3 regions of the Streptomyces sp. NBC_00989 genome follow, and region 3 is predicted to be linked to each of the others. Evidence: riboswitches for the same ligand, from Rfam matches in the RefSeq annotation. Region 3 holds a riboswitch; each other region holds the start of a gene.
The links. A riboswitch is a leader RNA that binds a small molecule or an ion and turns the genes downstream of it on or off. The one in region 3 is predicted to bind thiamine pyrophosphate.
Positions count from the first base shown of each region.

Region 1: it holds a riboswitch for thiamine pyrophosphate, as region 3 does, so the genes downstream of both, thiO (glycine oxidase ThiO) here and OG714_RS15875 (thiamine ABC transporter substrate binding subunit) in region 3, are expected to answer to the same signal.
Region 2: it holds a riboswitch for thiamine pyrophosphate, as region 3 does, so the genes downstream of both, thiC (phosphomethylpyrimidine synthase ThiC) here and OG714_RS15875 (thiamine ABC transporter substrate binding subunit) in region 3, are expected to answer to the same signal.

Region 1 is NZ_CP108728.1:8,293,344-8,301,147, forward strand. Features, by position in the region: gene OG714_RS37090 (sulfite oxidase-like oxidoreductase) at 1-407, shown strand, start outside; gene OG714_RS37095 (deoxyribonuclease IV) at 419-1,333, opposite strand; gene pknB (Stk1 family PASTA domain-containing Ser/Thr kinase) at 1,368-3,302, opposite strand; gene OG714_RS37105 (thiazole synthase) at 3,453-4,247, opposite strand; gene thiS (sulfur carrier protein ThiS) at 4,251-4,451, opposite strand; gene thiO (glycine oxidase ThiO) at 4,448-5,611, opposite strand; TPP riboswitch at 5,609-5,720, opposite strand; gene OG714_RS37120 (hypothetical protein) at 5,772-6,110, shown strand; gene OG714_RS37125 (NAD(P)/FAD-dependent oxidoreductase) at 6,155-7,384, shown strand; gene OG714_RS37130 (Rv2175c family DNA-binding protein) at 7,449-7,804, shown strand, end outside.
Region 2 is NZ_CP108728.1:5,919,440-5,927,243, reverse strand. Features, by position in the region: gene OG714_RS26160 (hypothetical protein) at 1-745, opposite strand, end outside; gene OG714_RS26155 (serine hydrolase domain-containing protein) at 958-2,190, shown strand; gene thiC (phosphomethylpyrimidine synthase ThiC) at 2,201-4,039, opposite strand; TPP riboswitch at 4,032-4,221, opposite strand; gene OG714_RS26145 (YibE/F family protein) at 4,293-5,804, shown strand; gene OG714_RS26140 (SsgA family sporulation/cell division regulator) at 5,995-6,432, opposite strand; gene OG714_RS26135 (IclR family transcriptional regulator) at 6,532-7,341, opposite strand; gene OG714_RS26130 (DUF5326 family protein) at 7,699-7,804, opposite strand, start outside.
Region 3 is NZ_CP108728.1:3,719,856-3,727,659, forward strand. Features, by position in the region: gene OG714_RS15845 (hypothetical protein) at 1-517, shown strand, start outside; gene OG714_RS15850 (VOC family protein) at 581-988, shown strand; gene OG714_RS15855 (LOG family protein) at 1,014-2,135, shown strand; gene OG714_RS15860 (LAETG motif-containing sortase-dependent surface protein) at 2,296-2,979, shown strand; gene OG714_RS15865 (ABC transporter ATP-binding protein) at 3,047-4,123, opposite strand; gene OG714_RS15870 (ABC transporter permease) at 4,124-5,725, opposite strand; gene OG714_RS15875 (thiamine ABC transporter substrate binding subunit) at 5,791-6,846, opposite strand; TPP riboswitch at 6,936-7,041, opposite strand; gene rlmN (23S rRNA (adenine(2503)-C(2))-methyltransferase RlmN) at 7,066-7,804, opposite strand, start outside.

The DNA.
Region 1 (7,804 bases), 4.6 Mb from region 3:
TGCACTGCGTCACGAAGTTCAGCATGCTCGGCGCCGAATGGGGCGGCATCCCCGCCCGCACGATCCTGGAGACCGCCCCGCCGGCACCGGCCGTCACCCACGTCATGGTCTGGGCCGAGTACGGCTTCAGCGCCAACCTCCGGCTCGCCGACTTCGCCGCCGACGGCACCATCTTCGCCACCCACAAGGACGGCGAACTCCTCACCGCGGAACACGGCTTCCCGCTCCGCCTGGTCGTCCCCCACCTGTACGCCTGGAAGGGCCCGAAGTGGGTCCGGGGCGTCGAGTACATGACGGCGGACCGGCGGGGGTTCTGGGAGGAACGCGGGTACCACAACGTCGGTGACCCCTGGAAGGAACAGCGGTACTCGTACCAGGAAGGGCCCGGCGAGGGTCCCGAGCTGTGAGTCTCTAAGGGCTACGCGTCCCTGAGCTTCTTCAGCCGCTCCACATCGGCCGCGTGCCCTTCCCTGCCGCCGGGCGTCTCGATGATCAGCGGCACGCCCGCGGTCGCCGGGTGGGTCATCAGGGCGCGGAACGGATCCTCGCCGATGTGACCGGAGCCGATGTTCTCGTGCCGGTCCTTGTGGGCGCCGACGACGTCCTTGGAGTCGTTGGCGTGGATCAGTTTCAGCCGTCCCTCGCCGACCGTGTCCACCAGCAGGTCGAGGGTCTGGTGCATCCCGCTCGGGCCGGTCAGATCGTGCCCGGCGGCGAAGATGTGGCACGTGTCCAGGCACACGCCCAGCTTCGGATGGGAGTCCAGCGCCTCGAAGTACGGCCCGAAGTCCCAGGTCCGCGAACAGAGCGAGGACCCCTGCCCGGCCGTCGACTCCAGCAGCAGGAACGGGTCGTCGTCGTGGGTCAACTCGTCCAGCAGCGGCAGCAGATGCTCCCGCACCTGGGCCAGCGCCACCGACCGCTCCCGCCCGCCCGTCGCGCTCCCCGTGTGCACGACGACACCGAGCGCGCCGATCTCCCGCCCGCGCCGCAGCGAGTGCCGTAGCGAATCAACGGACTTCTCCACGGTGGCCTCGGTGTGCGAGCCGAAGTTGATCAGGTACGGGGCGTGCACGTACGCCGGGATCGACTCGGCCTCGCAGACCGCGCGGAACTCCTCGTCCTGGCGCGGGTTCCCGACCGGGGTGGCCCAGCCGCGCGGGTTGGCGACGAAGACCTGCACGGTCTCGGCGGCCAGCTCACGGGCGTAGGACAGGCCCACGGAGTGGAGGCCGCCGGCGACCGGGACATGGCCGCCGACCGGGTTGCGGGAAGGGAACTCGGGGGCGCGGGAGGAGAACTCGGGGGCGCTGGAAGGGGACTCGCTGCTCACCCGTCCAGGGTGTCACGCGTGCGTGCCGCCCCCGTCACCGGATGGTGATCGTGATCGTCGACCCCTTGGCGGCCTGCTCGCCCGCGTCCACGGACTGGCTCTTCACGGTGTCGCCGAACAGACCGAGCAGACCCCGGTCCTCCTTGACCTTGAAGCCGGACTGCTCAAGAAGCTTCGTCGCGGCGTCGACGCTCGCGCCGACCACGCTCGGGACCTCGACCATCTCCGGGCCCTTGGACAGCGTCAGCGTCACCGTGTCGCCCTCGGCGGCCTGGCTGTCGCCGGCCGGGGTCTGCTGGGCGACCTGGCCCGCGTCGTACTCCGAGGTGACCTCGGTGTCCGACACCGTCACCTTGAGACCGGCCTCCTGGAGGTCCGACTTCGCGTCGTCCAGGTCCTCGCCGGTGACGTCGGGCACGTCGATCGCGCTGCCCTTGCTGACGGTCAGGGCTATCGCCGAGCCCGCGTGGCGCTTGGTGCCCGCCTCCGGGTCCGTGCTGATCACGAAGCCCTTGGGGACGTCGTCGCTGAACTCCCTGGTGACCATGCCGGCCGCCAGCCCGTCCTGCTTCAGCAGGGTCTGCGCCTTGGCCAGGCGGGTGCCCGTCAGGTCGGGGACGTTCACCGTCTCCGGGCCGTCCGAGATGGTCAGGGCCACCGAGTCGTTGTCCCGGATGCGGGCGCCGGACTCCGGATCGGTGCTGATGACCGTGCCGCGCTTCACGGTGTCGCTGTACGCGTGGTCGACCTTCTTGACGTCGAGACCGGCGTCCTTCAGCCGCTCCCTCGCCTGCGCCTCGGTCTTCGCCAGCAGCAGCGGGACCTTGGTGAACTGGCCGGAGTTGATGTACCAGACCCCCGCCCCGACCCCGACGATCAGCAGCAGGGCGGCGACGATCGCCAGCAGCCCGCGCCGGGGCCGCCGCGTCTCGCGCCGCCGGGGCGGCAGCGGCGGGCCGCTCTCGAACCGGCTGGTCCGGTTGAACGGGTCACCGGGCCCGTCGTCCTCGTTGACCGGCAGCGGACGCGGCACGGTCAGGGAGCGCGGGATCACACTCGTACGGTTCTCGGCGTTGGGATGCTCCGAGGCCAGCGCCTGCGGCGGCACCGCGTCCAGCTGCTCGGCGCTCAGCCCCGACCGCGCCTCGCGGACCAGACCGAACAGCGCGACCGCGTCGTACGGCCGCAGGTCCGGGGTGCGCGCGGTGGCCGTGGCGACCAGCTCGTCCAGCTCGTACGCCAGCCCCGGGACGAGCGCCGAGGGCGGCGGGACGTCCTCGTGCAGGTGCTTGTAGAGCACGATCGCGGCGGAGTCCCCGTCGTGCGGCTTCTGGCCGGTGAGCATCTCGTACAGGACGACACCGCACGCGTACACGTCGACCCGGGGGTCGGCGGTGGTGCCCTCGATCTGCTCCGGGGCGAGATACGACACCGTGCCGAGCACGGACCCGGTGGTGCTGGTGACCGTGTCCACGGACCTGACCAGCCCGAAGTCGGCGACCTTGACCCGGCCGTCGTCCCCTATGAGCACGTTCTCCGGCTTCATGTCCCGGTGCACGAACCCGGCCCGGTGCGCGGCACCGAGCGCGGCCAGCACCGGCTCCAGGATGTCCAGGGCGGCCCGCGGCTGAAGCGCCCCGCGCTCGCGCAGCACGTCGCGCAGGGTGCAGCCGGCGACGTACTCCATCGCCAGATAGACGTACGACCGGTCGGCGCCCTGGTCGAAGACCTGCACCACGTTCGGATGCGCCAGCCGCGCCACAGACTTCGCCTCGCGGATGAACCGGTCCACGAAGTGGGCGTCGGCCGCCAGCGTCGGGTGCATCACCTTGAGCGCGAGAACCCGGTCCAGGCGGGTGTCCACGGCCCGGTAGACCGTGGCCATCCCGCCGACGGCGATCCGCGCGTCGACGCGATACCGGCCGTCGAGCAACTGCCCGACGAGAGGGTCATGAAGGGTCGTATCCACGCAGGTGAGTGTACGAGCCGACGCTGACAGCACGGCGTTTTCGGCCAGTTTCGGGGCGGTACTGAAGCCGACCTGTGACGGATACCTCATGGTGGAGCGGGTGTCCGAGGCCGAGCTGTGCGGCTCGGCGGGTGGTGCGTTGCCGGAGATTCAGAAGGCGGGGCGTTCCGGGTCCAGGCAGGCCACGCCGGTTGTCGGGGAGGACGCTTCGGCGAAGTACCTACGGGGGATACGCCCCGCCCGGAACGCCGACCGCCCCGCCTCCACCGCGCCGCGCATCGCCGACGCCATCAACACCGGCTCCCGCGCCCGCGTCACCGCTGAGGCAAGCATCACACCGGCGCACCCCAGCTCCATCGCGAACGCGGCGTCGGACGCCGTACCCGCCCCCGCGTCCAGAATCACCGGCACACGCGCGTGCTCGGTGATCAGCTGGAAGTTGTGCGGGTTGCGGATACCGAGCCCGGAACCGATCGGCGAGCCCAGCGGCATGATCGCCGCGCACCCGACGTCCTCCAGCTTCCGCGCCAGCACGGGATCGTCGTTCGTGTACGGCAGCACGGTGAAGCCGTCGTCGACCAACGTCTCGGCGGCGTCGAGGAGTTCGATCGGGTCGGGCAGCAACGTGCGCTCGTCCGCGATCACTTCGAGTTTGATCAGCGATGTCCCCAGTGCCTCGCGCGCCAGCCGCGCCGTCAACACCGCCTCGCCCGCCGTGAAGCAGCCCGCGGTGTTGGGCAGCACCCGGATGCCGAGCCGTTCCAGGACGGACAGCACCGAGCCGTGCACGGAGGCGTCGACGCGCCGCATCGCGACCGTCGTCAGCTCCGTGCCGGAGGCCACCAGCGCACGTTCCAGGACGTCGAGGCTGGGCGCACCTCCGGTGCCCATGATCAGTCGGGACGTGAAGGACGTACCGCCGAGGAGGAAGGGGTCGTCGGCCATGGGTCAGCCTCCTTGGACGGCGGTGAGGACCTCGACGCGGTCTCCCTCGGAGAGGGACGTCGACGGCCACTCCGCGCGCGGGACGACGGTTTCGTTGAGGGCGGCGGCCACACCCGAGGGGGCCGGGGTGAGGGACCGTACGAGCACGTCGAGGCGCGTGCCGGGAGCGATCTCCTGGTGCTCGCCGTTGACGGAGATGTTCATGCGGGCTGCTCCACGAGTTCTGTACGGGCGAACCGCTTCGGGGTGAACGGGCGTGCCTCGTCCGGGAGTTCACCGGTACTGAGCGCGTGCGCCAGGGCGTCGCCGGTGACCGGGGTGAGCAGTACGCCGTTGCGGTAGTGCCCGGTGGCCAGCAGCAGGCCCGGCAGCGCGGTCGGGCCCAGCAGGGGTGCGTTGTCGGGGGAGCCGGGGCGCAGTCCGGCCCGGGTCTCGGTGAGCGGCAGTTCGGTGATCCCGGGGACCAACTCGTGGGCGTCGCGCAGCAGTTCGTAGACGCCGCCGGCCGTCACGGTCGTGTCCCAGCCGAGTTCCTCGCTGGTCGCGCCGACGACCAGCTCGCCGTTCGCGCGCGGCACCAGGTACACCTGGCTGCCGCGCACCACGGCCCGCACGGTGCGGTTCAGGAACGGCGCGTGGCGCTCCGGCACGGTCAGCCGCAGCATCTGCCCCTTCACGGGCCGTACGGGCGGCAGGACGTCGTCCGGGACGCCCTTCAGGCGCCCGCTGAGGCTGCCGGCGGCGAGCACCACCTGGCCCGCGCCCAGCACCTCGCCCTCGCGCGTGAGGACCCCCGTGGCGCGGTCCCGTTCGACCGTGAGCCGCTCGGCCCACGTCCGGTGGAGGACGACCCCGGCGCGCTCGCAGGCGGCCACCAGCGCGGCCGCCAGCCGCCGCGGGTCGACCTGGTGGTCCCCGTCGACCCTGAGCCCCCCGCGCACGCCCGGCGCGAGCATCGGCTCCAGGCGGCGGCACTCGCGCCCGGACAGCCACTCGGAGCGCAGGCCCGACTGGTGCTGAAGGGCGTGCAGTTCGCGCAGATGGGCGCGGTCGTCGGCGTCCAGGGCGACGGCGAGCGTGCCGCAGCGCCGGTAGCCGAGGTCGAGGCCGGTGAGGTCGGTCAGCTCGGCCGCGAAGTCCGGGTAGCGGTGCGCCGAGGCGAGGTTGAGGGCGAGCAGGGTCTGTTCGCCGTGGTGGAGTTCGGTGACGGCGGCCAGCATCCCGGCGGCCACCTGGGCGGCCCCGCCGCCCGGCTCGGGGTCCACCACGGCCGTGGCGAAGCCGCGTTGGGCCGCGCGCCAGGCCGTGACCAGGCCGATGATCCCGCCCCCGACGACGAGGACGTCTGAGTTGTGTGCAGGCATGGGCGTCCAGCCCCTCCCTTCGCCGGCATGACCCGGATCAGGTTCGTACGGTCGGAGGCCGCCAGCCTCCCTCTCAGCCCGGTGCGTCCGGACTCCCGCGAGTGCTTTACGTTGGCCACCCTAGCCCGTGCCTTGTGCGCCAGTAAGGGAGCCTCTGTCCATGGCCCGCTCGCTCGACGGTCTCGTCCTCGCCCCCGTCGCGGACCAGGCCCCAGGTCAGGTCGGCACCCGCACCCGGTTCGCGTACCACGAGAAGGACGGCGAGATCTGGGCCGAGTACGCGGGCGGCGACGTCGTACGGGGGTGTCTCGTCGGCACGCGCGCGGGGGACCGGCTCGACTTCCGGTACGTGCAGTTGAAGACGGACGGGACGACGTCCTCCGGGCACTGCGTGTCCGATGTGGTCGAGTTGCCCGACGGCCGTGTGCGCCTCGATGAGACCTGGGAATGGGAGTCCCAGGCGGGAAACGGGACCAGCACTGTGGAACAGGTCACCTGACGCGCCCGCTGACTGACAAATTGTCAGGTGTCTATGGTGATCGAGTGAGCGAGCAGACGCGGGAACAGGGCACGGCGGCAGGGCGGCGCGTGGTCGTCGTCGGCGCGGGCATGGCCGGGGTGCAGACCGCGGTCGCGCTGCGGGACCAGGGCTTCACCGGTACCGTCACCCTGATCGGCGCGGAACCCCATCAGCCGTACGACCGGCCCCCGCTGTCCAAGGCCGTCCTGCTCGGCAAGGCCGAGGGCTCCGCCTTCGACGTCGACTTCGAGGCGCTCGGCATCGAAGTGCAGCTGGGGCGCGAGGTGTTGGGCGTGCGCCCCGCCGACCACGAACTGGACACCGCCGAGGGCCCGGTGCCCTACGACGTCCTCGTCCTCGCCACCGGTGCCGAACCGATCCGGTTGCCGGGCGCCGACGGTGTCCCCGGGGTACATCTGCTGCGCACCCTGGACGACGCCGAGCGGCTGCGGCCGGTGCTCGCGCGGCAGCACGACATCGTGGTGGTCGGCGCGGGCTGGATCGGCGCGGAGTTCGCCACGGCCGCGCGCGAGGCGGGCTGCGCGGTGACCGTCGTAGAGGCTGCGGACCGGCCGCTCGCGGGTGCGCTGCCCGCCGAGGTGGCCGCGCCGATGGCCGCCTGGTACACCGCCGCCGGTGCTTCCCTTCGGACGCACGCACGCGTGGCGCACGTCGAACCCGGCGAGGTGGTCCTCGACGACGGCACCCGGCTGCCCGCGGGCGCCGTCGTGGTCGGCATCGGCGCCCGCCCCGCCACCGCCTGGTTGCAGGGCTCCGGCATCGAACTGGGCGCGCACCGCGAGGTCCTCGCCGACGACGGGCTGCGCACCTCGGTGCCGGACGTGTACGCGGTCGGCGACTGCGCCTCCTTCCCTTCGGGAAGGTACGGCGAGCGACTTCTGGTCCACCACTGGGACAACGCCCTCCAGGGTCCGCGCACGGTCGCCGCGAACATCGTGGGGGAGACCCCGGCGGTGTACGACCCGGTGCCGTACTTCTGGTCGGAGCAGTTCGGCCGCTTCGTCCAGTACGCCGGTCACCACGCGTCCGCCGACACCACCCTGTGGCGCGGCGACCCGGCCACCCCGGCCTGGAGCGTCTGCTGGCTGCGCGGGGACCGTCTGGTGGCCCTCCTGGCGGTCGGCCGCCCCCGTGACCTGGCCCAGGGCCGGCGTCTGATCGAGGCGGCCACGCCCCTGGATCCCAAGGTGCTGGCGGATGCTTCTGTGCCGATGAAGGCGGCTATCGCCTAGTTCGTCCCCCCGGGTCGGACCGGCCCGACTTCCGACTGTCAGTCCGGGATGGCACGCTGTTTACGTGACCGAGATTGACGCAAAGATCGATGCTCTCGTCCCCGCCTGGCTCACGCTGCCCGACATCGCAGAGGTGCTCGATGTCGAGGTGACACGCGTGCGGCAGCTGGTCAAGGACGGCCAAGTCATCGCCGTACGCCGTGGTGAGAACCGCGCGCTGCACGTCCCCGCCGCCTTCATCGACGGGGTCGAGCAGAAGGTCGTCAAGGGCCTCACGGGGACCCTGACGCTCCTGCGGGACGACGGCTTCTCCGACGAAGAGATGCTCGAGTGGCTCTTCACCCCCGACCCCAGCCTGCCCGGCACCCCCGCGCAGGCCCTGAGCGAGAATCGCGGCACGGAGGTGAAGCGCCGCGCCCA
Region 2 (7,804 bases), 2.2 Mb from region 3:
TGTTGCGATGCACCCACCGCTTCTCGGCGAGCGACCATACGCCCAACTGCCGTCTACCCAGGCCTGCGCTCGCCGCGGTCTCCTCCTCGTCGACGAACTCCTCCCCGGTCGCCACCGCCACGCGGTCACCGTCGAGCCAGCAGCCCGCGATCACCTCGGAACTGTTGCCCGGGTAGAAAGTCGGCACGCCAAGGGCGTCGAGCACAGCGGGTTCCGTCAACGCCCGTTCCAGGTCGAATACTTCGACGATCCCGTACGGATGCCACACCCAGCCCGCCGACAACAGATGGGTCCCACCCGGAGACACCGCCAGCCGCGAGTGGAGGACGTCGTTCTGCGTACGGTCGCCGACCGTGAGCCGTTCTCCGGATTCCGCGTCCTCGATCTCAAGGAGGTCGTACTGGTCCGGGCAGTGCACCAGTACCTCACGGCCGTCCCGCAGCACCCCGAGGGCGACCGGATAGTCGAAGTCCTCGGCGTAGTCGTCATTGCGCGCCAGCTCACGGACCGGCCGATCGCCCTCCAGCAACAGTGCCTCGGTGCCCCGCTCGTCGTAGACCACGGTGAAGCGGCCGGACGGAGAGCTGACGCTCCGGTCGAAGGAATACCCATGGTCGACCGAAACCCGGCGCTCCACACCATCAGGCCCCCACCGCCGACCACCCACGACATCGACCAGATCATCGCCGTCCCACACCAACGACTGCGCCTCGTCCGTCACCTGCAGAAGAATCACGGTCCCCATCCCCCCCAGTCCCCCAACTCACAACACCACATCCCCCGGAGCAGCTCCACTCCTCGGGCGAATCTACGGGCGGGGGTGAACCCGTAGGCCTTGAGGGGGGCAGGTGCACCCCTCATCCGGAGGACAGTCCCATCCCCTCGCGCCGACAGCTCCGGTTGGCTGGTGATCGTCACCGACCAGGAACCAGAACACCGGGGGATACGACCACGCAGATGCCGTCGTCGAAGAAGGCCGGAGCCACCGTGCTGGCAGCAGCACTCATCGCACTGGGCTCACCCCTGGCGGCAACCGCCACCGGAGGGCACACAGCGGCGAGGCCCTCCTACACGGAGCGCACGCTCCGCCACGACCTCGCAGCCGTACGAAAGGCCGGCGGCGGCGATGTGAACGTGCTGGCCAGGGTCGACGGGCCGAACGGCCCGCCGCTCATGGCACGCATCGGCACCCGGACGGCCGACTCCGCGGACCCGGTCCCCTGGAACGCGCACTTCCGCGTGGCGAGCACGACGAAGACGTTCGTGGCGACCGTGGTCCTGCAACTCGTCGCGGAGAAGCGCCTGTCGCTCGACGACACCGTCGAACGCTGGCTCCCGTCGGTCGTCTCGGGCAACGGCAACGACGGCAGCCGCATCACCGTCCGCGACCTGCTCCGCCAGACCAGCGGCCTGTACGACTACGTCGACGACCCGGAGATCCAGGACGCGCTGATCAACCACTTCGACGAGAACCGCTACGACGCCACCCCCACCGCCGACCTGGTCGCGGTGGCGATGAAGCACCGGCCGGTGTTCGTGCCCCAGCCGGGCGGGCCCACCCGCTGGGCGTACTCCAACACCAACTACCTGCTGGCCGGGATGATCGCGGAGAAGGCCGGCGGCGCGAGCTGGCGGGACCTGGTCGAACACCGGGTGATCGCGAAGCTGGGCCTGCGGAACACCACCATCCCCGGGCTCGACCCGTTCCTGCCCGACCCGCACGTGAACGCCTACCTGACGACCGCCGACGGCAAGCGCCTCGACGTCACCGACCACAGCCTCCAGCACACCGCGGACTCCGGTGTGGTGAGCACCTCCGCCGACCTGAACACCTTCTTCCGTGCCCTGGTCGGCGGCCGGCTGCTCCCCGCCGAGGAGTGGCGCGAGATGCGCCGGACCGTCGAACGAACCGACGACCCGGAGGACGTGGCCGAGATGCCCGAGGGAACCTACGGCCTCGGCCTCCGCGAGATCCCCCTCTCCTGCGGCGGTTACTACTACACACACGAGGGCGACGGCGCAGGCACCAACACCCGCCCCGCAGTGACCGCGGACGGCAGGCGGGCGGTGACCGTCTCCATCACGACCACCACCGCGCCGCCAGACCTGACCGCCCTCAACCACGCGACGGGGGTCCTCATCGACCACGCCCTGTGCGCCAGGCCTGCCGAAGGTGCACCAGAGAGCTAGACGGTTGTCGTCAGTCGGCGATCGGCAGGTACACCCGGTTGCCCGCCGCAGCGAACTCCTGCGACTTCCGGGCCATGCCCTCCTCGACCTCCGCCTTGGTGCCACCGTGCTCACGGCGGATGTCCTGGGAGATCTTCATCGAGCAGAACTTCGGCCCGCACATCGAGCAGAAGTGCGCCGTCTTGGCCGGCTCCGCCGGAAGCGTCTCGTCGTGGAACTCCCGTGCCGTGTCCGGGTCGAGAGCCAGGTTGAACTGGTCCTCCCAGCGGAACTCGAAGCGGGCGTCGGACAGCGCGTCGTCCCATTCCTGCGCACCGGGGTGCCCCTTGGCGAGGTCGGCTGCGTGGGCGGCGATCTTGTAGGTGATGACGCCGGTCTTGACGTCGTCACGATTGGGCAGGCCCAAGTGCTCCTTGGGCGTGACATAGCAGAGCATGGCCGTGCCCCACCAGGCGATCATCGCGGCACCGATGCCGGAGGTGATGTGGTCGTACGCCGGCGCGACGTCCGTCGTCAGCGGGCCGAGCGTATAGAACGGAGCTTCATCACAGATCTCCTGCTGAAGGTCGATGTTCTCCTTGATCTTGTGCATCGGGACATGTCCCGGGCCCTCGATCATGGTCTGTACGTTGAAACGCTTCGCGATCGTGTTGAGTTCCCCGAGCGTCCTCAACTCAGCGAACTGCGCCGCGTCGTTGGCGTCCGCGATCGAACCCGGCCGCAGGCCGTCGCCGAGCGAGTACGTGACGTCGTAAGCGGCGAGAATCTCGCACAGCTCCTCGAAGTTCTCGTACAGGAACGATTCCTTGTGGTGCGCCAGGCACCAGGCCGCCATGATCGAGCCGCCGCGCGAGACGATGCCCGTCTTGCGGTTCGCCGTCAGCGGTACGAACGGCAGTCGCACGCCCGCGTGGACGGTCATGTAGTCCACGCCCTGTTCGGCCTGTTCGACGACCGTGTCCTTGTAGATGTCCCAGGTCAGCTCCTCGGCGCGGCCGTCGACCTTTTCGAGCGCCTGATAGAGCGGCACCGTGCCGATGGGGACGGGGGAGTTGCGCAGCACCCACTCGCGGGTGGTGTGGATGTTGCGGCCGGTGGACAGGTCCATGACCGTGTCGGCACCCCAGCGGGTCGCCCAGGTCATCTTCTCGACCTCCTCCTCGATGGAGGAAGTGACCGCGGAATTGCCGATGTTGGCGTTGACTTTCACCAGGAACCGCTTGCCGATGATCATCGGCTCGATCTCGGGATGGTTGACGTTGGCCGGCAGCACCGCCCGCCCGGCCGCGATCTCCTCGCGGACCACCTCGGGTGCGACGTTCTCCCGTACGGCCACGAACTCCATCTCGGGCGTGATCTCACCCCGTCGCGCATAGGCGAGTTGCGTGACCGGCGTGCCCTCCCGTCCGCGCCGCGGCTGACGCGGCCGCCCCGGGAAGACCGCGTCGAGGTTGCGCAGGCCACCGCGCGGTGAGGTGTGCTTGATCCCGTCGTCCTCGGGGCGGACCGGGCGGCCCGCGTACTGCTCGGTGTCGCCGCGCGCGATGATCCAGTTCTCCCGCAGCGGCGCCAGCCCCCTGCGGACGTCGGTGTCGACGAGCGGATCGGTGTACGGGCCGGAGGTGTCGTACAGCGTCACCGACTCCCCGTTGGTGAGGTGCACCTGACGGACCGGCACCCGCAGATCGGGGCGCGAACCCGCGACGTACCCCTTGTGCCAGCCGATGGACTTCCCGGCCTCCGCGGACTGCTGGGCCGGTGTGAACAGCTCGGCCCGTGCGGACTCTTCGCCCGGAATGGGCTGTTCGTCCTGGCTGAAGGCAGGCGTGCGTGCGTCCTTGTTGGTCATGAGACCTACTCCCTACGCCGGCATTACCCGGTAACAGGTTCGGCGGTCGACGCAGCGGCTTCCGTCAGCCGATGTTTCATGTGAAACATCACTCGATTCGGGTGACGTTTCCCGTGAAACATCGCAGAGACGAAGGTCAGCGCCCTCTCAGCCCGGTGCTCCGAGCTCCCGCGTGTGCAAAGGTGCCTCCACGCTAGCGTCATAAGTGGCGCGCTGAACAGTGGGCCCCCGGCGTTCTTGCGATGATCGGGCGGTGACCACGACACAGCAGCCCCCGTTCCCGCCGACCGGGCCGCCGCATGGCCACGACCAGGGATCCGGCCACGACCACGGTTCCGGTTCCGGGCACGACCACGGATCGGGTGGGGACGGCGGGCACGGACCGGGTGGGGACAGCGGACACGGTTCCGGCGCGGGCGGTGGGCACGGTCATTCCCACAGCCATGGCCCCGCAGCCCCCGTCTCCCGGCATCTGCGGAAGGTCATCGCGGCGATCCTGATCCCGTTCACGGTGGCGGTCGTGGTCGGCATGGTGGTGCTCTGGCCCGGCGGCGCCCCGTCGCACAAGCGCACCGGCGTCGGCTTCGACCGGCAGACACAGCAGGCGACGGTCACCAAGGTCGTCAGCGTGAGCTGCGCGTCGGTGAACGCCTCGGGCGGGGGCTCGACCGGCGACACCTCCACCGCCGAGGGCTCCTCGGCCGCCCAGGAGGCCGCCGGCACCTGCAAGAAGGCCACGGTCACGGTCTCCACCGGCAAGGACAAGGGTCGTACGTTCACGGAGATCGTGCAGCCCGACCAGTCACGGCAGTTGCATCAGGGCGAGAAGGTCGTGGTCGCGTACGAGCCCTCCGCGCCCAGGGATCTGCAGTACTCCGTCACCGATGTGAACCGTAAGTTCCCGATGGCGCTGCTCGCCGGGATCTTCGCCCTGGCCGTCGTGGTGGTGGGCCGGCTGCGCGGTGTCATGGCGCTGGTCGCGCTGGCCATCAGCTTCATGATCCTGAACTTCTTCATCCTGCCCGCGATCCTGCACGGCTCGAACCCGCTGATCGTGGCGGTGGTCGGATCGAGCGCCATCATGCTGATCGCCCTCTACATGTGCCACGGCCTGTCGGCCCGTACGTCCGTGGCGGTGCTCGGCACCCTGATGTCGCTGGTGCTGATCGGCGTCCTGGGCTCGGTGTTCATCGGCTGGGCCGCGCTGACCGGCAACACGGACGACAACACGGGCCTGATCCACGGGCTGTACCCGTCGATCGACATGAGCGGTCTGCTGCTCGCCGGCGTCATCATCGGTTCGCTCGGCGTGCTCGACGATGTGACGGTCACGCAGACGTCGGCGGTCTGGGAGCTGCACGAGGCCAACCCGTCGATGGGCTGGCGCGGGCTGTACCGCGCCGGCATCCGCATCGGCCGCGACCACATCGCATCCGTCGTCAACACGCTCGTCCTCGCCTACGCGGGCGCGGCCCTGCCCCTGCTGCTGCTCTTCTCCATCGCGCAGAGCAGCGTGGGGGCGGTCGCCAACAGCGAGTTGGTCGCCGAGGAGATCGTGCGCACGCTGGTGGGCTCGATCGGCCTGGTCGCGTCGGTACCGGTCACCACGGCCCTCGCGGCCCTGGTGGTCTCGGCGGACCGCCCGGGGCCCGAGGCGGTTCCGGCGGGTGCGACCGCAGCGGATACGGCTACGACGGCCACGGCGGCGCCGAGTGCCAAGCCCGCGACGGCGCGCGGCGGGAAGGGCCGGCGCCGCAAGCACTGAGCGGCGCACACACTGAGCGCCGGAAGCACTGCGGTGGGCGGCGAGAACCGGTCCAGAGGGCCGCGCAGAAGCGTTACTGCGGATCGCCGGGCCCGGAGAACCTTCAAGGGCTCACGGCGCCTCCAGCGGCTTCAGAGCCCGTGGCGAAGCGTTACGCCAACTCCCCGCCCCTCGCCGCCGACACAACACGTCACCCGGCGCTCTGCTCCTCCGCCAGGATGCGGTCCAGCGCCTCGTCGAGGTGGGTGTCGAAGTCCGCGAGGGCGCCCTCCTGACCGAGCGGAACCAGCCGGTCGGTACGGTCGAGGAACGCCACGAGCGGTGCCGCGCCGGTGCGGAACAGCGCCTGGTCGCCGCCCACCTGAAGCCGGATCAGCACCTCGCCCAGCGTCTCGGGGTCGACGGGCTCGATCCGCACGTCACCTTCCCCGCACGCCATGCCCAGCCCGTCGATCAGCAGCTCCCGGCCGAAGGTCCAGGTCACCGGGGCATCTCCCGGCAAATGGAAGGTCAGCCGCACGGCGTACGGATCGCACGTCTCGTAGCCCAGCTCGACCGGGATACGGAAGGAGAGCTCCTCGGAGACGAGGAAGCTCATCATGACCTCTGCCTGTACGGACTCGCGCATCGCCTATCCCGTCAACTGCCGTTGTCTGGCCGGGAATGATCCCCGTGACACTGAAGGAATATTGCTGAACGTACACGTTAGATCACAAGGAGTAAGTTTTCAGATACTGATAGAGAGCGCGAGCGACCCCAGAAGCCTGCCGACCTCGGTCTGCAACTGCCGGGCCGCGGCCGGCAGCCGGTCGGCCTGATGCGCGGGCAGGGAGATGGCCATCGTGGCGGCCGTGGCGCCGAGCGTGATCGGAATCGCCGCGCAGACCGTCCCCAGCGCGTACTCCTGACGCTCCACCACCAGCTCCGTCCGCCCCATCCGGTCCAGGCGCCGCAACAGGGAGTGGTCGTCGCGCACGGTGTACGGCGTGAGGGACTGCACGGGGTAGCGGTCGAGGTGGTCGCGGCGGACGTCCTCGTCCAACTGGGCCAGCAGACACTGACCGATCGCGTGCGCGTGCCCCGTCTCACGGAAGTCCGCCCATTCCTCGACCGCCGGATTGCCGGAGGTGTCGGAGACGCACAGGACCTCGATCTCGCCGTCGCGGTACATCGCGTAGTACACCGGGACACCGATCGAATCCCGCCAGTGCGCGAGCGCGTCGACGATCGTGCTGCGACGTTTCTCCTGCGCCCCGCTGCTGCTCAGCCGCTCGGCCGCCTCCCCCAGGAAGAACAGCCCCTTGTCGCGGCGGAGGTAGCCCTCGTGCACGAGGGTGCGCAGCAGGTGGTACGCCGTGGGGAGGGCGAGGCCCGTCTCGCGGGCCAGTTGCTTGGCGGGGGCTCCGCGTCCGTGTCCGGCGACGGACTCCAGCAGGCGCATGGCCCGTTGGACGGAGCCGATGAGGGTGGCGGCGGACTGCTGTTGCCCGGCGGCCTCGACGGTCGTGGAGGAGCGTTGCCGTGGCGGGGCCGCCACGGGGCGAAGCTGTGCCACCGGACCTTGCTGTGCTGCCGGACCTTGCTGTGACACCGGCCGCAGTTGTGTGGGGACCGCGACTGAGCGCGGCCACGTGGGCAGTACGGGGTGGGTGGGGCGTGCGTGTGGTTCTACGGGTGCGGTGTCAACCGTGGCCAAGGGTCACTCCCGGAGCGCGAGGGGGCAGCCCGTGCGGGGAACACGGGGAGGGGGTGCGCCGCCCGCGGGGTTCGTCCCCGCGTCGAATTCCGGACTTTAACCGCCCGCCACCACCCGCAGACGGCCTGTCCGGGAAACTTCCCCCGCCCGAGGGAACCGGTGATTCCTGTTACCGATCACCGGTTGCCCGTCAGTGCCTCACCAGTCGCCGCGTGAGGAGGAGCTCGACGTGAACTTCCGCACGACGTAGATCACTCCGCCGACCAGCGCCACGAAGACCAGCAGCTTGAAGAGCAGTCCGATG
Region 3 (7,804 bases):
GCTGTCCCTGCCCGGCGGGCTCTCGGACGGGCCCGCGAGCGTCCTGGTCGGCTGGGTGCTGACCGCGATCGGCCTGGCGCTGGCCGGTCCCGGGCTCACGCACCTCTGCGGGCGGCTGCTCCAGTCCGTCGGCCCCGGCGCGCTGCGGCTGCTGGCCGGGCGGGTGCTGATGGAGGAGGCGACCCGGATCGGACGCCCGCTGGGCGTGGTCTGCGCGGTGGCGTCCGGCGGCTTCGCGATGACGGCGCTCTACGACGCGGACGCCCCGGCCTTCGGCCCGCTGACCACCCTCGGCGGGCTGCTGGTGACCGGCTGCACGGTCGCGACGCTGCTGACCGCCGCGCTGGAGGCCAAGCACGCCCGCGCCGACACCACGGCCGCGCTGCTCCGCCTCGGCGCTCCCGCGACCATGCTGCGCAGCGCCGCCGCCCTGCGCGCGGGCGCGCTGCTCGCCCTGTTCCTCCCGTTGACCCTGGTGATTGCCGAGCTGGCGGCTCTGCCGCTGGCCGGCCGATGAGTTTTGTGCCGGACTCCGGTCTACCCACCGAATAGCACGCACGCCCGATGGGAGAGCCACCGCATGTACCAGCAGATGATCTTCGTGAACCTGGCCGTGAACGACGCCGCCGCGTCGAAGAAGTTCTTCACCGAGCTCGGTTTCTCGATCAACCCCCAGTTCAGCAACGACGAAACCACCTGCGTCGTGATCAGCGAGACGATCATCACGATGCTCCTCGAAAAGAAGCGCTACAGCGACTTCACGAAGAAGGAGATCGCCGACTCGGCCAAGACCAGCGAGGTGCTGCTGTGCCTGAGCGCCGAGAGCCGCGAGAAGGTCGACGAGCTGATCAACAAGGCGGTCGCGGCGGGCGGCACCGCCAACGACGACGTCCAGGACCAGGGCTTCATGTACGGCCGTTCCTTCGAGGACCTCGACAACCACTCCTGGGAGGTCGTGTGGATGGACCCGGCGGCCGTCCAGGGCTGACCGGTTGGATGCCTAGCATGGGCGCGTGCAGACGAGCCCGGCCCATGCGGCCCACCACGACGAACGCGAGATCGAGACGGTCGAGGACTTCGACGCGACCGTCTCGTCCCGCGGCACCCTCGCCGGATACCGCGTCCAGGCCGTCGATCTGACGGACCGTACGCGGGAGTTGCTCACCACGGACACCTCGGGCGCCGTCTTCCTCGGCTGCCCGATGCGCGACGAGGCGGCGGCGAAGATCCGCGCCGACGGCGCCCTGGTCTTCCCGCCCGTCCCGCACCTCCCGTTCGACCCCTACCGCGGCCATCTCTACACGCCCGCCGAGCTGTTCGACTCGCTCGGCAAGGGATACGAGCAGACCCCCGACGCGCTCGCGTACGCCTGGCTCCAGCGGACCAAGGCCGACGGCGACATATACGCGTCGATGCTGCGCGCCGTCCACGACGACTCCGTCACCGATGCCCTCGACGAACTCCTGCGCGGCGCCCGGGTGGTGGGCGTGATGGGCGGCCACGCGATGGCGCGCGGGACGGAGGCCTACGGCGGCGCCGCGCGCCTGGGCCGCGAACTGAGCCGCGCCGGGTACACCGTGGCGACGGGCGGCGGGCCCGGCGCGATGGAGGCGGCGAACCTGGGCGCGTACGCGGCGCCGTACGAGGACGACATGCTGGAGGAGGCGTGCGAACTCCTCGCTTCCTCACCGTCGTTCAGCCCCTCGATCACCGACTGGGCGCAGCGCGCCTTCGACGTCCGCACCCGCTGGCCGAAGGGCAACCACTCCATCGGCATCCCGACGTGGTTCTACGGCCACGAGCCGCCGAACGCCTTCGCCTCGCACATCGCCAAGTACTTCGCCAACGCCACCCGCGAGGACGGCCTGTTGGCCCGCTCGAACGCGGGTGTGGTGTTCCTGCCGGGCGCGGCCGGGACCGTACAGGAGATCTTCGACAACGCGACGCCCAACTACTACGAGTCGCGCGGCGAGCCCACGCCGATGGTTCTCGTGAACCGGGAGCACTGGACGGAACGGCTGCCGACCTGGCCGCTGCTGTGTGCACTTGCCCGGGAACGGCCGATGGAGGCCCGTATCGCCCTCGTTGACCGGATCGAGGAGGCTCCGGAGGCACTGAAACGTCTCACTGATTAAAGTGCAGGTAAAGGCAACTGCTGTACACCGCATATGCATTGACACTGCTTACGCAGCACTTATAGACCAGTGAGACTCCTGGGGGTAGTGGTGCCTCACCTCATTGCCGCCCCATCTCCCCCTAAACCCCCCGCAGTTGCACATCCCGTGAAGGGCAAACGTGTCCATATCTCGACGTTCCGTACGCATCCTCGGTGTCGCGTCCGCCTCGGCCGCACTCGCGCTCGGATTCGCGGGCAACGCGCTCGCCTGCAACATCAGCGAGTTCTCTGCCACAGCGACCTGTGACGGCTCCAACGGTGTCATCACCGTCACCGACAAGGACGCCTCCGCCACCGAGGCGACCATCACGGTGTTCCTGGAGAACAACGGCTCCGACGCCAAGCAGGTCGGCGAGGCGCAGACGGTCAAGGGCTCGGCCAAGGGCGAAACCGTGTCCTTCTCCGAGGACTGGCAGCCGAACGCCACGTACCGCATCCACGTCAAGGCCAGCAACAAGGTCGACGAGGACATCACGCCGAACCTGATCACCCCGTCCAAGGCCTGCGAGACGGAGTCGCCCAGCCCGACCCCGAGCGAGTCCTCTCCGGCCCCCTCGGACAGCGCCTCGACCCCGGCCGAGTCCGACACCCCGACCCCGTCGGCCTCGGAGAGCAGCAGCACCGCCCCCGCGACCACGACGGACAACGCGCCGTCTCCCGCGGCCGGTGACTCGAACCTCGCCGAGACCGGTGCCAACTCCAACACCGGCATGATCGCCGGCATCGCGGGCGCCCTCGTCGTCGTGGGCGGCGGAGCCGTCTACTTCGGCATGCGCCGCCGCGGTGCGAGCAACGGCAGCTGATCCAACGGCCGCCGAACAACCCGCTGTTGTGGCCCGTCCGGTTCGTGGGGACGGGCCACACACATGTCTACCGGCCGCCGAGTACGACGATCTCGGCCGCGTCGAACTCCACCCCGACCGTGCCCCCGACCTCCGGCGCCTCCCGCAGCGCACAGGCCGCCTCCAGGCGCGGGGCTTCCTCCGGCTGAAGCTGTACGGCGACATGGGTGCCCTTGAAGGTGCGGGCGGCGACCGTACAGCGCAGGCCCTCGTCGGCGGGCAACAGGCGTACGCCCGCGGGGCGTACGAGGAGCGTGTGGGTGCCCTGGGGGGCGTCCTCGGGCACCGGCAGCTTGCCCCAGGGGGTGTCGGCGGCCTCTCCGGCCACGGTCGCCCCGACCACGTTGTCGAAGCCGAGGAAGCGGGCCACGAACTCGTCGGCGGGGTGCTGCCAGACCTCAAGCGGCGTACCGGACTGGGCGATCCGCCCGTCCCGCATCACCACGACCCGGTCGGCCAGCGCGAACGCCTCGCCCTGGTCGTGCGTGACCGCGAGCACGGTCGTGCCCAACGTGCCGAACAGCTCCCGGAGTTCGACGACCAGGCGCTCCCGCAGTGACCGGTCGAGCTGACCGAGCGGTTCGTCGAGCATGAGGAGACGGGGCTGGGGCGCCAGGGCACGGGCGAGCGCCACCCGCTGCTGCTCACCGCCGGACAGCCCGGCTACGGCACGACGAGCCGCGCCCGGCAGCCCGACGAGGTCGAGCAACTCACCCACCCGGTCGTCCTGTTGCCTCTTCGACGCCCCGTGCATACGCAGCCCGAAGGCGACGTTGCCGGCCACGTCCCGCTGCGGGAACAGCTGATGGTCCTGGAACATCAGGCCCACGCCCCGCTTGTGCGCGGGCACACCCGACTGGTCCCGGCCGTCGAGCAACACCCGCCCGGAGTCCAGGGGTTGCAGCCCGGCCACCGCGCGCAGCAGCGTCGACTTGCCGCTGCCGCTGGGCCCGAGCACACACACGATCTCGTGCTCCACGACTCCGAGGTCGACGGCGTCCAGCACCGGGCGTCCGCCGAACCGTACGGTCGCACCCTCAAGGCTCAGCAGCGGCCTGTTCTGCGGCACGTTCGGCGGCGTGTTCGGCGGCGTGTTCGGCGGCATCTAGAACTCCCCCGTCCGGTCGGTGCGCAGCCGCTCCAGCACCAGCAGGGCCACCGCGCACACCACCATCAGAATCGTCGAAAGGGCCATCGCCTGGCCGTAGTTGAGATCACCGGGCCGGGACAGCAGCCGGGCCACCGCGACCGGCAGCGTCGGGTTGTCGGGCCGCGCGATGAACACGGTCGCCCCGAACTCACCCAGCGACACCGCGAACGCGAACCCGGCGGCGATCAGCAACGCCCGCCGTACTAGCGGCAGATCGACCTCCCGCCACACCCGCCACGGCGACGCCCCGAGCACGGCCGCCGCTTCCCTGAGCCGCCCGTCCACCGCCCGCAGCACGGGCAGCATCGTCCGTACGACGAAGGGGACGCCCACCAGCGCCTGCGCGAGCGGCACCAGGATCCATGAACTCCGCAGATCCAGCGGGGGTTTGTCGAGCGAGATCAGGAACCCGAAGCCGACCGTCACCGCGGACACCCCGAGCGGCAGCATCAGCAGCGCGTCGAAGCCCCGCACCAGCCGCCCGGCATCACGCCGGGTCAGCGCCGCGGCGGCGAGTCCGCCGATCACCACGGCGATGGCGGTGGCGGCGACGGCGTACTCCAGCGAGTTGCCGATCGCGGCGATCGGCGGGACCAGGAAGGTGCCGCCGTCGTCGTGGGTCAGCGCCCGGTAGTACCCGAAGTCCGGTGAGTCCAGCGACCGTTGGACCAGCACGGCGAGCGGCAGCAGAAGCAGGACGGCGATGGACGCGACGACTCCGGCCAGCAGGGTCCACTGCCCGGCCCCGCGCGGGCGCCGTGCGGTCACCGACGGGTCCACGAGCCGTAGGGCGCTCTCCCGTCGCCGTACCGTCCAGGCGTGGACGGCGAGGATCGCGCCCACCGCGACGAACTGGACGATCGTGAGCACGGCCGCCGTGGACAGGTCGAAGACCTCCGAAGTCTGACGGTAGATCTCCACTTCGAGGGTCGAGAAGGTCGGGCCGCCGAGGATCTGGACCACGCCGAAGGACGTGAAGGTGAAGAGGAAGACCATCAGCGCGGCGGCGGCCACGGCGGGCCCGAGCGCGGGCAGCGTCACCTTCCGCCAGGCCCGGAGCCGGGAGGCGCCGAGCATCCGCGCGGCCTCCTCCTGACGCGGGTCGAGCTGCGCCCAGAGGCCGCCCACCGTCCGTACGACGACCGCGTAGTTGAAGAAGACGTGCGCGAGCAGGATGGCCCACACGGTCGTGTCCAGCCGTACGCCCCACAGGTCGTCCAGGAGTCCGCCCCGGCCGACGAGCGCCAGGAACGCCGTACCGACGACGACCGTGGGCAGCACGAAGGGCACCGTCACGACGGCCCGCAGGACGTGCCGGCCCGGGAAGTCGAAGCGCGCGAAGACGTACGCGCCGGGGAGCGCGACCATCAGCGTGAGCGCGGTGGACGCGAGCGCCTGCCAGGTGGTGAACCACAGGACGTGCCGGATGTCGGACTGCGCGAGCACGTCCCAGATGCGGCCCAACTGCCAGGCGCCGTCGGCCTTGAGGCCGCGCGCGACGATCGCGGCGACGGGGTAGGCGAAGAACACCGCGAAGAACGCGACGGGCAGGGCCATGAGGCCGAGCCGTGTCGCGTTGCCCCGACGGGTCCGCCGCGGGGCTGCTTCAACCGCCGCTTCGGCTACTTCAGTACGAGCGAGGTCCACGACTTGACCCACTGGTCCCGGTCGGCGGCGATCTTCGCGGGCGCCATGGTCTCGGGGTCCGAGGCCTGGCGGCCGTACTTCACGAACTCCTGCGGCACCTGGGCGCCCTCGATCACCGGGTAGACGAACATGTTGAGCGGCATGTCCTGCTGGAACTCCTTGGTGAGCAGGAAGTCGAGGAACGCCTTGCCGCCCTTGGTGTTCTCGGCGTTGCTGAGCAGCCCCGCGTACTCGGTCTGCCGGAAGCAGGTGCCGTACGACACCCCGGTGGGCGCGGTGGTCGGCTTCGGGTCGGCGTAGATGACCTCGGCGGGCGGCGAGGAGGCGTACGAGACGACGAGGGGCCGGTCGCCGCCCGCCTTCTTGCCGCCGGCGGAACCGGAGAACTCCTGGTCGTAGGCCTGCTCCCAGCCGTCGACGACCTTGACGCCGTTGGCCTTGAGCTTCTTCCAGTAGCCCTGCCAGCCGTCGTCCCCGTACTGCGCGGCGCTGCCGAGCAGGAAGCCGAGGCCGGGCGATGAGGTGGCCGCGTTCTCGGTGACGAGGAGGTTCTTGTACTCGGGCTTGACCAGATCCGCGAAGGACGTCGGCGGGGTCAGCTTGTGCTTGCTGAAGTACGCCTTGTCGTAGTTGACGCAGATGTCGCCGGTGTCGATGGGCGTGACCCGGTGCTTGGCCTGGTCGACGCGGTACTCGGGCTTGACGAGGCCGGAGCCCTTCGCGTCGTAGGACTGGAAGAGGCCGTTGTCGAGCGCGCGGGAGAGCAGGGTGTTGTCGACGCCGAAGAAGACGTCGCCCTGGGGGTTGTCCTTGGTCAGGATCGCCTTGTTGACGGCCTGGCCGGCGTCGCCGTCCTTGAGGACCTTGACGGTGTAGCCGGACTGCTTCTCGAAGTCCTTGAGGACGCTCTTCGAGACGGCCCACGAGTCGTGGCTGACGAGGGTGACGGTCTTGGAGTCGCCACCGCTGCCGCTGTCGGACGAGCCGCACGCGGAGAGCGTGAGCAGGCCGAGGCCGACGGCCGCGGCCATGAAGGTCTTGGTGTGCACGGTTGTTTTCCTCCTGGGGTGTCCAGGAAGAGACGCGGCCCCGCCCACGGGATGTGGGCAGGGCGCAACAGCAAGAGTGGTGACCGAACTTCCTACCCAGAATGACCTGGGCGAGGTTCAGAGGGTCTGCGGACAATCCCGCACTCTCAGCGCTGTGGCGCTCCCCTGTCGGAATATGAAGATGTACCTACGCCGGTCAGCCTACCGCTCGGTCGCGGCGAGCTGGCCGCACGCTCCGTCGATCTCCTGGCCACGGGTGTCCCGGACGGTGACCGGCACCCCGTGGGCCGCGATGGCCTCGACGAACGCCTTCTCGTCCTCGGGCCGGGAGGCGGTCCACTTCGAGCCCGGCGTCGGGTTCAGCGGGATCAGGTTGACGTGCACGGGCTTGCCCTTGAGGAGGCGGCCGAGCCGGTCGCCGCGCCACGCCTGGTCGTTGATGTCGCGGATCAGCGCGTACTCGATGGACAGCCGGCGTCCCGACTTCGCCGCGTACTCCCAGCCGGCGTCGAGGACCTCGCGCACCTTCCACCGCGTGTTCACGGGGACCAGGGTGTCGCGCAGGTCGTCATCGGGCGCGTGCAGCGAGATCGCGAGCCGGCACTTGAAGCCCTCGTCGGAGAAACGGTGGATGGCCGGGACCAGTCCGACCGTCGAGACGGTGATCCCACGCTGCGAGAGCCCGAGGCCGTCCGGCTCCGGGTCGGTGAGGGCACGGATGGACTGGACGACCCGCTTGTAGTTGGCGAGGGGCTCGCCCATGCCCATGAAGACGATGTTGGAGAGCCGCGCGGGCCCGCCGGGAATCTCGCCGTCGCGCAGCGCGCGCATCCCGTCGACGATCTGGTGCACGATCTCGCCGGTCGACAGATTGCGGTCGAGTCCGGCCTGTCCGGTCGCGCAGAACGGGCAGTTCATGCCACATCCCGCCTGCGAGCTG